Regions from separate parts of the Bradyrhizobium sp. AUGA SZCCT0431 genome, predicted to be linked through region 3. Evidence: predicted binding sites of a transcription regulator. Region 3 holds the regulator's gene; each other region holds the start of a gene.
The links. The regulator HrcA, encoded in region 3, represses chaperone genes, less so after heat shock. The targets are predictions, from matches to a motif close to GTTAGCACTCNCNNNNNGNGAGTGCTAAC.

Region 1 (4,439 bases), on a different contig from region 3:
CGTGGAGGTCGCCGGTAAACGAATCTTGTTTGACACAGGCAACGATCCAGACATCTTCGCAGCCAACGTCAAGGCGAAGGGTGTTGACCTTACCAACATCGATTTCGTCGTCCTGTCGCACCGACACTCTGATCACATGGCTGGCCTGAATCATGTTCTGAGCGTGAATCCGACGGTGAAGATCTACGCACCTAGAGAAGGGTTCGGCATTTACGGTTCGTCGCTGCCATCGAGTTTCTACCGAAAAGACGAGTCTTTGCCGCCCGAGATGCGCTACTACGAGGGCAAGCCGCCGGAAGTCATGAAATTCGGCACCGCTTGGCGGGGAGCCAACATCGAACTAATAGACAAAACGACGGAAATCGTTCCAGGCATTACCTTGATAGCACTGGTGTCCGACGCCCCCGGCACGAAAGAGCTCAAGGAGTTGTCCTTAGCGGTCAACACCTCGGACGGCGTAGTGCTCGTGGTCGGCTGCGCGCACCCGGGGGTCGAAAAGATCGTCGAGGCGGCGGCGGCCATCAATTCCAAAATACGTTTGATCGCCGGCGGATTCCACCTCGTCGTCGCTCCGGACGAGGTCATTACCAAGTCCGTGGCAGCGCTCAAGGATACGTTCAAGATAGAGAATATCGCGCCGGGCCACTGCACCGGTGAGCCGACATTCGCAGCGTTGAAGCAGGCTTTCGGTGACCGATATCTTTATGCGGGCGTTGGCACCTCGCTGCCGTTGGTACCAAGCACGGGCTCTGTCGGGCGACGGGGCGAGGGACCCGTGTTCCAAGAAGACGACCTAACCACCTATCGGAAGCTCGCCCGCCGCGAAGACCCCTTCGGCATTCTCCACGCGCGGAATCAACGCTCAAATCTTTCGCACCAGTGAAGGCGCGTAACAGCCTAAGCACGATCGATGTGCAGTGCAGGACGGGGATGGCGCAATGGCCCATAAACGGCAGAAGGGGTGACTATCAGAGATGCGCCTGAAGGTCAGAATTTGGCACTTTTCGGAAGTGGCGCTTGGCCTCTTTCAGGTCCGCTTTCGGCCAAAGCAGACCCCGTAAGACACCGGAAACAGAAATCCATTCTTAGAACGTAAACCAGCGTTTATGTTTGAAGGTGCCGATTTGCCTTAGCTTTCATAGCGCATGCTGGGGGCGATGGGTTTGGGAAACGGTCGTTCTATCCAGCGGAGCTACATGCGCACCCGGCGCGGAGCGCCGATGGGCTGCGAGCAGGACCGGGCTTCGCTCGCTATCCCTGCGGCAGGGTTGAAATGCTAAGGCTGATCCGACCAAGGTCGAGGCTGATCCGCGGTCGGGTTCGGCCAGCATCGCTGAATGGCTTTATCGGTCGGGGCGCGACGTCAACGGCGGAAATGAAACAGGAGAATTCACTCCATGATCGAGGGTATCAGCGCTATTACACTGGGCACCCACGAGATGCCACGAGCGGTCCGGTTCTACCGGGCACTGGGATTTGAGGTCCTGCATGGCGACGAACAGTCGTCCTTTATCAGCTTTCGAGCAGGGGCGAGCTATCTTAACCTCATCGCCCAGCCCGCCGAGCGGCGCTGGTTCTGGTGGGGGCGCGTCATTTTCTACGTCAGCGATGTCGATGCAATTCACAAGCGCACACTCGCGGCGGGATACCAGCCAACCACTTCACCGTGCGATGCCGAATGGGGTGAGCGCTTCTTCCACCTCAATGACCCCGACGGCCACGAGCTGAGTTTCGCGCGGCCCTTGCGGTCCTGATGTCGTCAGCCGTGCGTGAAGTCTCTAGGTTTCAACCCGAGAGCTTTCACTGCTGCCTCCGGAAGCCGCGCCCACGCTTCGATCTTCTCATTCGGAGCCATCATGGCAGCGATAATCGCCTTGGCCGCCTCCGGATCCTGTGCGGCGACGAAGTAAACCGAGCGGACGGGCGAACCGCCCGCTAGCGGTTCGGTTGTCACCAGTACGACCTGACCATCTGCCACATCTCAAGATACCATCGTCGCCGCCAGCTTTGAAGTTTTGGTTAGACGCCACCCGACTGATCCATGACCATTCACTTGCAGAGGGATGGACCAGTCATAGGAACGAATAGGGATCAAAAGGGTTGGTTGTATTGGGAGTGCATACGCGAAGTGCGAAAGCACGCAAGGCACTGGCCAGGAGGAGTTCGACATGGATACCACCACGCTTCTCATCATCGTGCTTGTCATTCTGCTGGTTGGCGGCGGCGGCTGGTACGGCCGGGGCCGCTGGTATTGAGCGGCGAAACCCGCTCCGATCGCGCGTGCTTCGAATTGCCGAAGGGCGCAAGCACGGCCTCAGCTGGGCACCCCCGAACTGGCCGTTTCTCTGATTTACGGAATCGTGCCGGTAAGGGCGTCCAGCAGGGTTTGAGGGCAGCCCTGGGCACCGGGTAAGTTTGAATGTGGCAGCGGATTGTTAACTGGAAAACAGACAGTCCGAAGCGCATATTGGGACATGTCAGAATCTTCTGGGTATCGCCCCTGTAAATGCGGCGCGGTTTATGACCGCAGCGAACATATCGTAGAGGCGCGCGAGATCAGCAGCTTTGAATGCGCTGTGTGCGGTGCAACTATCGAGAATTGGAACTCCGCTTGGGTTCCTCGATATCGATTCATTGCCTGTCCAGCTACGGATGCCGAATGACGTTCTGTTGCGGAGCTGCGTCGTGTCCTGGGATAACCGCTTTGCGATCACCCCAAAGCTCTGCGCCCTCGCGCTAGTGCAGCCGGAAGACTCCGTCCACGGCACGTAGTTCGGCAGGCTTGATCAGTTTGGAATGCGCGACGGTAACTGCGAACAGCGGACCATCGAGCGTTGTCTCCCAGAAAGTCAGAAAATCCTTCAGCGCCGGAAAATTCGGGAACACATCGTAGTCCTGCCAGACGTAGCTTTGCAGGAACCAGTGACGATCAGGACGACGATACACAATTTCCGCTGTTGTCAGTCCGTAGCCTAAGACCTGCTTCCTGAAATCCTTGGAAACCGCATCTTTCTCGACCATGCCAACCTCCAGCCCCACTAGAGCTGCTGCATGCTTCTCAATTCGCCAAAAACGAAAACGTTCAATAGGTCATAGTAATCAACGTGCTAGCAGCATGTTACTTCGCCTGCTAGCAATCACCGCAAGCATTCCTCCTCGAGAAACTTAAGTTGCAGTCAAACATCGAGGGCCGAAGCCCTTGCGCCCCAGTGTCACAGGCTTATGTGAAGAGCGGCTAGCACTCGCTCATTGCGACTGCCAATCCAGAAATAATCACAAAAGCCAAGGAGGATCGCATGAGATTCCGTCCGCTCCACGACCGCGTCGTGGTCAAACGCATCGATGCCGAAGACAAAACCGCAGGCGGCATCATCATTCCGGACAGCGCCAAGGAAAAGCCCTCACAGGGCGAAATCACCGCCGTTGGTCCGGGCGGCCGCGACGAAGCCGGAAAGCTGATCCCGATCGATCTCAAGGTTGGCGACCGCGTCCTGTTCGGCAAATGGTCGGGCAACGAAGTCAAGCTCGATGGCCAGGAACTGCTGATCATGAAGGAGAGCGACATCATGGGCGTTCTCACCGATCTGCCCGCCGCCAGGAAGAAGGCCGCGTAAGTGCCAGCCAGTTTTCCCTATCCTGAGGAGCCGGCGTAGCCGGCTTCTCGAAGGATGGGGACCGCAATCCAAATGTCATCCCTCAAGAACCGCCCAGTCCCGCGGTCTTTGGGACCTGACCAGTTGAAACCGGAGATCATTATGTCAGCCAAAGAAGTCAAATTCGGCGTCGATGCCCGCGATCGCATGCTGCGCGGCGTCGAAATTCTCAACAACGCGGTGAAGGTCACGCTCGGTCCGAAGGGCCGCAACGTCGTGCTGGACAAATCGTTCGGCGCACCCCGCATCACCAAGGACGGCGTCACCGTCGCCAAGGAAATCGAGCTTGAAGAAAAGTTCGAGAACATGGGCGCCCAGATGGTGCGCGAAGTCGCCTCCAAGGCGGCGGATGCTGCCGGCGACGGCACCACCACCGCGACAGTGCTGGCCGCGGCGATTGTGCGGGAAGGTGCCAAGGCAGTAGCCGCCGGCATGAACCCGATGGATCTCAAGCGCGGTATCGACCTGGCAGTGGCCGCCGTCGTTGCCGACCTCGTCAAGAACTCCAAGAAGGTGACCTCAAACGAGGAGATCGCCCAGGTCGGCACCATCTCCTCCAATGGCGACACGGAAATCGGCAAGTTCCTCTCCGACGCCATGAAGAAGGTCGGCAACGAGGGCGTCATCACGGTGGAGGAAGCCAAGTCGCTCGAGACTGAACTCGAGGTCGTCGAAGGCATGCAGTTCGACCGCGGTTACATCTCACCCTACTTCGTCACCAACGCCGACAAGATGCGCGTTGAAATGGATGATGTCTATATTCTCATCTACGAGAAGAAGCTCTCC
Region 2 (4,439 bases), on a different contig from region 3:
AGCATGGCCTTGCGGCGATCGCCGAAGCCCGGAGCCTTGACGGCCGCGACCTTGAGGCCGCCACGCAGACGGTTGACGACGAGGGTGGCGAGAGCTTCGCCTTCGACGTCTTCCGCGACGATGACCAGCGGCTTGCCGGTCTGCACCACGGCTTCGAGCAGCGGCAACAGTTCGTTCAGCGAGGAGAGCTTCTTCTCGTTGATCAGGATGTAGGCGTCGTCCATTTCAACGCGCATCTTGTCGGCGTTGGTGACGAAGTAGGGCGAGATATAGCCGCGGTCGAACTGCATGCCTTCGACGACGTCGAGTTCGGTTTCGAGCGACTTGGCTTCTTCAACCGTGATGACGCCCTCGTTGCCGACCTTCTTCATGGCGTCGGCGAGGAACTTGCCGATTTCGGCGTCGCCGTTGGCGGAGATGGTGCCGACCTGGGCGATTTCCTCGTTCGAGGTGACCTTCTTGGAGTTCTTGACGAGGTCGGCGACCACGGCTTCCACAGCCAGGTCGATACCGCGCTTCAGATCCATCGGGTTCATGCCGGCGGCAACCGACTTGGCGCCTTCACGGACGATCGCAGCGGCGAGCACGGTTGCGGTGGTGGTGCCGTCGCCGGCCGCATCTGCGGACTTGGAAGCGACTTCGCGCACCATCTGCGCGCCCATGTTCTCGAACTTGTCTTCGAGTTCGATTTCCTTGGCGACGGTGACGCCGTCCTTGGTGATGCGGGGAGCGCCGAACGACTTGTCGAGCACGACGTTGCGGCCCTTGGGGCCGAGGGTGACCTTCACCGCGTTGGCGAGAATGTCGACGCCGCGCAGCATGCGGTCGCGGGCATCAACGCCGAATTTGACTTCTTTAGCTGACATATTTGATTTCCCTGAGTTGTACTTGGTGTCTCACCCTTGTCGGGGAGCGCCTCGCAGGCGCTCCTCAGGGGTGAGCGTGTGCGAGTTGGCTTAGGCGGCCTTCTTCTTGGTCGCGGGAACGTCGGTGAGGACGCCCATGATGTCGCTTTCCTTCATGATCAGCAGTTCCTGGCCATCGAGCTTGACCTCGGTGCCGGACCACTTGCCGAACAGGACGCGGTCGCCGACCTTGAGGTCGATCGGGATCAGCTTGCCAGCTTCGTCGCGGCCACCGGGGCCGACGGCGGTGATTTCGCCCTGGGAGGGCTTTTCCTTGGCACTGTCCGGAATGATGATGCCGCCAGCGGACTTCTCTTCGGCGTCGATGCGCTTGACCACGACGCGGTCGTGAAGCGGACGGAATTTCATGCAGTCCTCCTAAGTTTTTGCAAATGTTGTCGATTTTGGCGTCTTGGCAGTCCGGGCAGGCGAGTGCCAACCCGGCTGCGGGTGATTTAGGCCAGTCTTGTTCGGGGGACAAGGGCTTCTAGCAGAAAAATTGGCACTCAAATATGACGGCTGCCAATTTCATTCATCATGATTAATCAGGGTAAACGGCCAGCCGACCTCGTATTAGCACATGCGGTAAGCTGCTGCTAACGCATGAATTTTCAACAGTTCATTAAACATTTAGGCTTGTGATGGGTTGGTATCGTGCGTCACATTTCTCTCATGTGAGCGCATCTCCGCCGGGGTGGCTCGGTGTGGCCACCACGTGAAATGCGCTTCCTAAAATGGAGGTTGGCATGGTCTCGCGGGTTGGAGTTGTTTCCGACGATTTCCGGAAGCAGGTGCTGGGTTATGGGCTGACGACGGCGCAAATTCTGTATCGGCTGCCGGATCATCCCTCGCTGCTGCAGACCTACGTCTGGCAGAACTACGATCTGTTTCCGAAATTTCCGGCGCTGAAAGATTTTCTGGCCTTCTGGCAGGAAAAGCTCGACGGCCCGCTGTATTCGGTCACGGTCGCGCATTCCAAGCTGATCAAGCCGGCCGAGCTTCGCGCCGTGGACGGCGTGTTCAGACTGAATTGAGCGGAAAGGATTGTAGGGTGGGCAAAGCGCAAGCGTGCCCACCATTCCTTGCGCGATGAAGATGGTGGGCACGGCGCAAGCGCGCCTTTGCCCACCCTACGAGGCGCATTTTGTGCTAGCCTCTCCCCACCAAACGATCAGGGGAGGCAAGAAAAATGGCCAAGCAAAAAGCGACACCGAAAGCCGCAGCCAAAACCGCGGTGAAGAAAAAATGGACGGGCCTCGGCGCGGCAGCCAAGTCCTCAGCCCGCAAGACCATCACATCAAAAGGCCGCGTCGCCACGGCCAAATCGAAGGCGGCCGCCAAGCCAGCGGCCAAGGCCGTAGCAAAGCCGAAGGCGCGGCCGAAACAGCGCATCGCCATCAGCCATCACCGCGATGAGGATTTCAAGGCCGACGGCCTGCGCACCTATGCGCAGTACCGCGATCTCGGCATTGCCGCGGCGACCCATGGCCTGGCGCAGGCGCATGTGATCCGGCTGATCGGCCCCTGCAACCCCGAGGAAGTTTCAAAACTGCATTACCACGACGTCGAATTCCAGATGGTCTATGTGCTCAAGGGCTGGGTGAAGACCTACATGGAAGGCCAGGGCGAGACCTTGATGAAAGAGGGCGGCTGCTGGACCCAGCCGCCGCGCATCAGGCATCTGATCCTGGATTATTCCGACGACGTCGAATTGCTGGAAGTGATTTTGCCGGCGGAATTCAAGACGGTGGAATTGGGGACTTAAGAGCGCGCGAGCGCCGATTTTAGTGTTCGTCATGGCCGGGCTTGTCCCGGCCATCTACGTCTTTTGTTGCTTCATGAAGAAGTAAGTGGTGGATGCCCGGGGCGTAGGCGAGCGTAAGCGACGCCGTCCTTCAGACGGCTATGCCGGGGCATGACGGAGTGATTTCGTCTCCGGCATCACGAACGCGATCAGGCAAAGCCCTAAACATCCGATCGCGGACAGGCCGAGGAAGGCCGCGCTGTGGCCGAAATGGTCGCTGACATAGCCCGCCAATACATTGCTGCATGCCGCGCCGATCCCCACCGCCGTCCCCACCACGCCCTGGGCGAGGTTGAAATGGCCGCTGCCGAAGGCGATGTCGGCGACGGTCAACGGGATGAGAACGCCGAACACCGCGGCGGTAATGCCGTCAAAGAATTGCACGGCGACCAGCAGATAGGGATCGGTGACGGTTGCGAACAGCACGCCGCGGATGGCGAGCGCGGTGAAGCCGATCAGCAGCAGCGGCCGGCGGCCCCATTGCTGCGCCTTGCGGCCCACCGATGGCGAGGTCAGCGCCACGATCGCCTGCGGCAGGATGATGCACGCCGCGATCAGCACCGGCGCCCACTGGGTCGAACGCGTCGTCACGATGCCGGCCATCAAGGGGAGCATCGCGGCGTTGGCGAGCTGCAGCAACATCACGGCGCCGGCAAAAATCAGGAGCGGGCGCTGGCGCAGCAGATGCAGCACGCTGGTGGCTTCAGGATCCGGCTTGGCGCGGACGATCGCGCCATGGGCCTGCTCCGGATCGATTTCGCGATCCCTGATCCGGGCCAGCGCTATGATGGTGAAGATCACCAGAACGAAGGTGGCGAGAAACACCGAGCGGCTGGACAGGAAATAGCCGCAGGCGCCCATCAGCGCTGCGGCGAAGCCGTTGCCGAGCGAGGCAAATCTGGCATTGCGCCCGAGCCGTTCGCCGATCGCGGCCGGTCCGACCAATCCAAGGCTGATCGCGGCGATCGCCGGGCCGAGCACGCAACTCGCCATGGCGTGCAATGTCGCCGCCGCCGCGATGACGGGAAAGATCGGCCATGCCGCATAGGCCAGCGCTGCGACTCCGATCGCCGCGACCGCGAAACCGGCGACCAGCCGTTCTCTCCGGGCGGCGTCGATGATGGCGCCGCCCGGCATCTGGCCGATCAACCCGACAATGCCGCCGATCGACAGCACCAGCCCGATCTCGACCTGGGTCCATTTTTGCGTCGTCAGATAGACCGCGACGAACGGACCAAAGCCGGTCTGGACGTCGGCGAGAAAGAAGATGAACCAGTCGAGGCCGCGCTGGCTTTGCGCCGAAGGGTGCGGCTCGGGCGATGCCGGCGGCGGCGGTGACGTGTCGCCGCGTTCATCGATGGACGGCGCGCCCCGCGTCTCATCGGCAAAATCCTTGGCAGGATCTTTGGGATATGGGTTCGGGCGCGCGGACAGTGGAATTCTCCTCCTCCGTCAGTGGTCGAATTGCAGAGGCTGCAGACTGCCGGAGGCGCCGAGCACCACGATCGGCGTATCTTCCTTGTATTCGGGTGCGGCCTTGACCTGTTCCAACGTCAGTTCGAGCGTCATGCTTTCCTTCTTGTTGGTAACTTGTCCGAAGTGGAGTGCGTTCCAGTCGACGACGATCTTTCGGCTGCCGACGCCGAGAAAGCCGCCGAAATCGATCACCGCGGCGCGCACGGTTCCGGAGCGATCGACGATCACGTCGACGATGCGCCCCATGTTCTCGC
Region 3 (4,439 bases):
GCCGATATGGGCGAAGCCGGCGTCAAGCGCATCCAGTCCAGCGATATCGCGGTTTAGGACGTTCTCTCGCGCAGAGAGTGGCAATGCCGGATTTAGGCGCACCCCTTGCGTTCGAGATGATCCGCCGTGCGCCCTCACAGCGTACGGCCGGCCTGATCACGGGAATGACTGGCTATCGCGAGACCTCGCGTGGCCGGTTTTCGCAGCGTGAAGCCGCGCACCTGATCGTGCCGCTGATCATCAGCCTCGGCAGCCCGTTCCTGATCGCGCTGGGCCGGGAGCCTGATGCGGCCGACCGCCAGCCAAGCTTCGCCGCGGGCCTCTACGCCGGCCCTGTTCATATCGAGTCCGATGGCGGTGCCGAATGCGTGCAGGTGGATTTCACGCCGCTCGGCGCCTATCGCTTCTTTGGCGGTGACGTCGCAGGCCTTGCCGCGCGCATGGTCGATATCGGCGACGTGCTCGGCCGCGGCGGCCGGCAATTGCGCGAGAGAATGGGCGCGACAGCTTGCTGGCAACACCGCTTCGACCTGCTCGAGGACTTCATCGCCGGCCGCGCCAATCATCTACCGTCGCCGGAGATCGCGTTCGCCTACCGACGGCTGGCGCTGACCGCCGGCGGCGCGCGGATCACGGCGCTGGCCGGTGAAATCGGCTGGAGCCGCAAACATCTGGTCGAGCGTTTTCGATCCGAGCTTGGCCTCGCGCCCAAATCAATCGCGCGCATGATGCGCTTTCACCGGGCCTGCCGGCTGGCACGCAGCGGGACAGCTCCGGGCTGGGCCGGGATTGCCGCCGAGAGCGGCTTTGCCGACCAGGCCCATCTGGTCCGCGAATTCACCGACCTGGCGGGCGAGACGCCGACGGCCTGGGCGCGGCGTCTGGCGCTGATCGACAGCCGGCTGACACGCCCGAACCAAGCACTTTCGGACTGGTAACAAATCTTCAAGCCGCCGCCGCACCGTATCAGCATAGTGGCGCGGTGAAGCCGAAAGCCAAGGAGTTTGCCGTGACCAATAGCAACGACGCGCAGCGCATTTATCCGACGATGCGTTGCAGGGATGCCGAGGCGATGATCCGCTGGCTCAAGGACGCGCTTGGTTTCACCGAGCATGTCGTTTACCGCAGCGACGGCGTGGTACAGCACGCGCAACTTGCCTGCGGCGCTTCGCTGCTGATGCTCGGCCAGGCCCGCGACGATGAATACGGCAGACTGGTTGGCGACATCTCTGGCCGCCGCACCGACGCGCTGTATGTCGCCGTTGAGGATCCCGACGCGTTGTGCGCCAGGGTGAAAGCATCAGGCGCCAAAATCGAAATGCAACTACACAACACCGACTACGGCAGCCGCGATTTCGCCTGCCGGGATCCGGAAGGCAACCTCTGGAGTTTTGGCACCTACTGGCCCAAGGCGCACGAGAAGCCGATGGATGCGCCGGCCTGATCGCAGCCTTGTGATTAGATTGCGTTCGGCTTAGGTCGTGACGTCGGCGGCAGGCGCCGCCTTGGCGCCGCCCTTGGACACGCCGACCAGCGCCGGACGCAGCACGCGCTCGCCGATCATGAAGCCGGCCTGCACCACCTGCACCACGGTGCCCGCCGGCACCGACGCGTCAGGGACTTCGTACATCGCCTGCTGGAAGTTCGGATTGAACTTCTCGCCTGACGGATCGAATTTCTTGACGCCGTTTTTCTCCAGCGTGTTGAGCAGCGACCGCTCGGTCAGCTCGACGCCTTCGATGAACGCCTTCAGCGCCGGGTCGGCCGAGGCCTTCATTTCCTCCGGAACCGCATCCAGCGCGCGTTGCAGATTGTCGGCGATATCGAGAATGTCGCGCGCGAAGCCGGTGATGCCGTAAGCACGCGCATCGGCAACTTCCTTGGCGGTGCGTTTGCGCAGATTTTCCATCTCCGCCAGCGTGCGCAGCATCTTGTCGCGCGCTTCAGCCGCTTCCTTCGTCAACGCCTCGACCGACCCTTCTTCGGGATCATCAGGCATGATGTAGGGCTTTGAGACCACGGGCTCGCCGCTCTGGGCCGCCGCGTCATCATTCGGCCGGTTGGGATCGGTCATAGGTCTGCCTTCTCAAAAGAACGGTTCGGTCAAATGGGGATTTGCTGCCCGGGATATCGTGCTTTAGCGGGTGAAAATCAAGCGTTCCATGGCGTTTTCGAGCGATGCCTGCACCGGACCTGATCCGGGGTGGGCCCCGGTTCGCGCCAGGAAAGGCGTCAAAACAACAAAGCGAAGCTTTTTCGGGCCGGATTAACCACCGAGCATGCGGCTGACGATGCGCGCGGCATAGTCCACCGTCGGAATCACCCTTGCATAGTTGAGCCGTGTCGGACCGATCACGCCGAGCACCCCGACGATGCGGCCGGCGGCGTCGCTATAGGGCGCGATGATGGTGGAGGAACCGGACAGCGAGAACAGCTTGTTCTCCGATCCGATGAAGATCCGCACGCCCTCGGCACGCTCGGCGCGACCGAGCAGATCGATGACGCCGCGCTTGGTCTCGAGATCGTCGAACAGCGACTTCACGCGCTCCAGATCTTCCAGCGCATGCAGATCCTCGAGCAGATTGGCGTGGCCGCGCACGATCAACTGGCGGTCCTCGCTTTCGCCGCCGGACCAGCTCGCAATGCCGGCCGCGATGATCTTCTGCGTCAGCTGATCGAGTTCGGCGCGGCTTTGCGTCAGCGCGGTTTCGAGTTCGAGGCGCGATTCGGCAAGCGTACGGCCGCGAATGCGGGAATTGAGGAAATTGCTGGCTTCCGTCAGCGCCGATGAGGGAACGCCGGGCGGCAGGGTCAGCACGCGGTTTTCGACCTGGCCGTCTTCGCTGACCAGCACCACCAGCGCGCGTTCCGGCTCCAGCCGCACGAATTCGATGTGTTTCAGCCGCGAATTGGATTTCGCTGTCAGCACCACCGCAGCGGCGCGGGTCAGGCCCGACAACCGCGTCAGGGCTTCGCCGAGCGCCGCCTCGACCGATTGCGCGCGGCCGACGGACGCAAGCTGGGTCTGGATCGACTGCCGCTCGTCTTCGGTAAGGTCGCCGACCTGCATCAGCGCGTCGACGAAGAAACGCAGGCCGAGTTCCGTGGGCAGGCGGCCGGCCGAGGTATGCGGCGCGTAGATCAGGCCGAGCTGTTCGAGGTCCGACATCACATTGCGCACCGAGGCCGGCGACAGCGGCATCGCGATCAGGCGCGAGATGTTGCGCGAGCCGACCGGCTCGCCGGTGGCGAGGTAACTCTCGACGATTTGACGAAAAATGTCGCGCGAGCGCTCATTGAGCTGGGCCAGCCCGGCATTCGGCGCAATCAGGCCAATCGGATCGTGGTGGGCCACAATTACTCCCTCACAGCTGCCCCTAATCTGTCTATCCGGAGGCCCGGTGACAAGCACGCATTACACCCCAAAGAGGTGGCAAAGGCCTTGCCGCTGCCCGCTCCCCCTCCTACAAGCACCGCGAACCGCTTTTACTTGATTTTCTGGAGGATTCCCCATGCGGCCAAGCCGCCGTGCGCCCGATGAGCTGCGCCCCGTGTCGCTGGAACGCGGCGTCGTCAAATACGCCGAAGGTTCCTGCATGGTGAAATTCGGCGATACCCATGTGCTGGTCACGGCCACGCTGGAAGAACGCCTGCCGCCCTGGCTGAAGGGTCAGGGCCGCGGCTGGGTCACCGCCGAATACGGCATGCTGCCCCGTGCCACGCTGGAACGCACCCGCCGCGAGGCCGCGGCCGGCAAGCAGGGCGGCCGCACCGTCGAAATCCAGCGCCTGATCGGGCGCTCCTTGCGTGCGGCTGTCGACCTCGAGGCGCTCGGCGAGCGGCAGATCACGGTCGATTGCGACGTGATCCAGGCCGATGGCGGCACCCGCACCGCCTCGATAACAGGCGCCTGGGTGGCGCTGGCCGACTGCATCTCCTGGATGAAGAATCGCAACATGCTGAAAGCCAATGTGCTCCGCGACAATGTCGCGGCGATCTCCTGCGGCATTTACAACGGCACGCCGGTGCTCGACCTCGATTACGCCGAGGATTCCGAGGCCGATACCGACGCCAATTTCGTCATGACCGGCGACGGCCGCATCATCGAGGTGCAGGGCACCGCGGAGAAGACGCCGTTCTCGCAGGACGAGTTCCTGGCGCTGATGGCGCTGGCGCGCAAGGGCGTCGCGCGTCTGGTGGACTTGCAAAAGATGGCCGTCGCGTAGTCTGATTGATCATGCACCGTCGAATCACAGGCCGCCTCGTGATCGCGACCCACAATCCCGGCAAGCTTGCCGAGATGCGCGAATTGCTGGCGCCGCATGGCGTCGAGGCGATCTCCGCGGGCGATCTCGGCCTCGATGAGCCCGAGGAGACCGGCGAGACGTTTCGGGCCAATGCGGCGATCAAGGCGATCGCGGCCGCGAAAGCCGCGCAAC

Region 1: JQ567_RS37675 (co-chaperone GroES) is a predicted target of HrcA. The motif match lies at 3,235-3,263, and genes of this name have one in related genera.
Region 2: JQ567_RS22650 (co-chaperone GroES) is a predicted target of HrcA. The motif match lies at 1,317-1,345, and genes of this name have one in related genera.

What each region holds. Positions count from the first base shown of each region.
Region 1 covers NZ_JAFCLR010000083.1:1,260-5,698, forward strand. Annotated here, with positions in the region: gene JQ567_RS37655 (MBL fold metallo-hydrolase) at 1-883, shown strand, start outside; gene JQ567_RS37660 (VOC family protein) at 1,398-1,754, shown strand; gene JQ567_RS37665 (hypothetical protein) at 1,760-1,954, opposite strand; gene JQ567_RS37670 (usg protein) at 2,737-3,021, opposite strand; gene JQ567_RS37675 (co-chaperone GroES) at 3,297-3,614, shown strand; partial or broken gene groEL (chaperonin GroEL) at 3,756-4,439, shown strand, end outside.
Region 2 covers NZ_JAFCLR010000023.1:90,411-94,849, reverse strand. Annotated here, with positions in the region: gene groL (chaperonin GroEL) at 1-866, opposite strand, end outside; gene JQ567_RS22650 (co-chaperone GroES) at 957-1,274, opposite strand; gene JQ567_RS22645 (usg protein) at 1,652-1,939, shown strand; gene JQ567_RS22640 (cupin domain-containing protein) at 2,095-2,670, shown strand; gene JQ567_RS22635 (MFS transporter) at 2,809-4,068, opposite strand; gene JQ567_RS22630 (PRC-barrel domain-containing protein) at 4,162-4,439, opposite strand, start outside.
Region 3 covers NZ_JAFCLR010000026.1:66,174-70,612, reverse strand. Annotated here, with positions in the region: gene pncA (bifunctional nicotinamidase/pyrazinamidase) at 1-57, shown strand, start outside; gene JQ567_RS24120 (AraC family transcriptional regulator) at 84-938, shown strand; gene JQ567_RS24115 (VOC family protein) at 1,010-1,444, shown strand; gene grpE (nucleotide exchange factor GrpE) at 1,475-2,074, opposite strand; gene hrcA (heat-inducible transcriptional repressor HrcA) at 2,267-3,355, opposite strand; gene rph (ribonuclease PH) at 3,513-4,226, shown strand; gene rdgB (RdgB/HAM1 family non-canonical purine NTP pyrophosphatase) at 4,238-4,439, shown strand, end outside.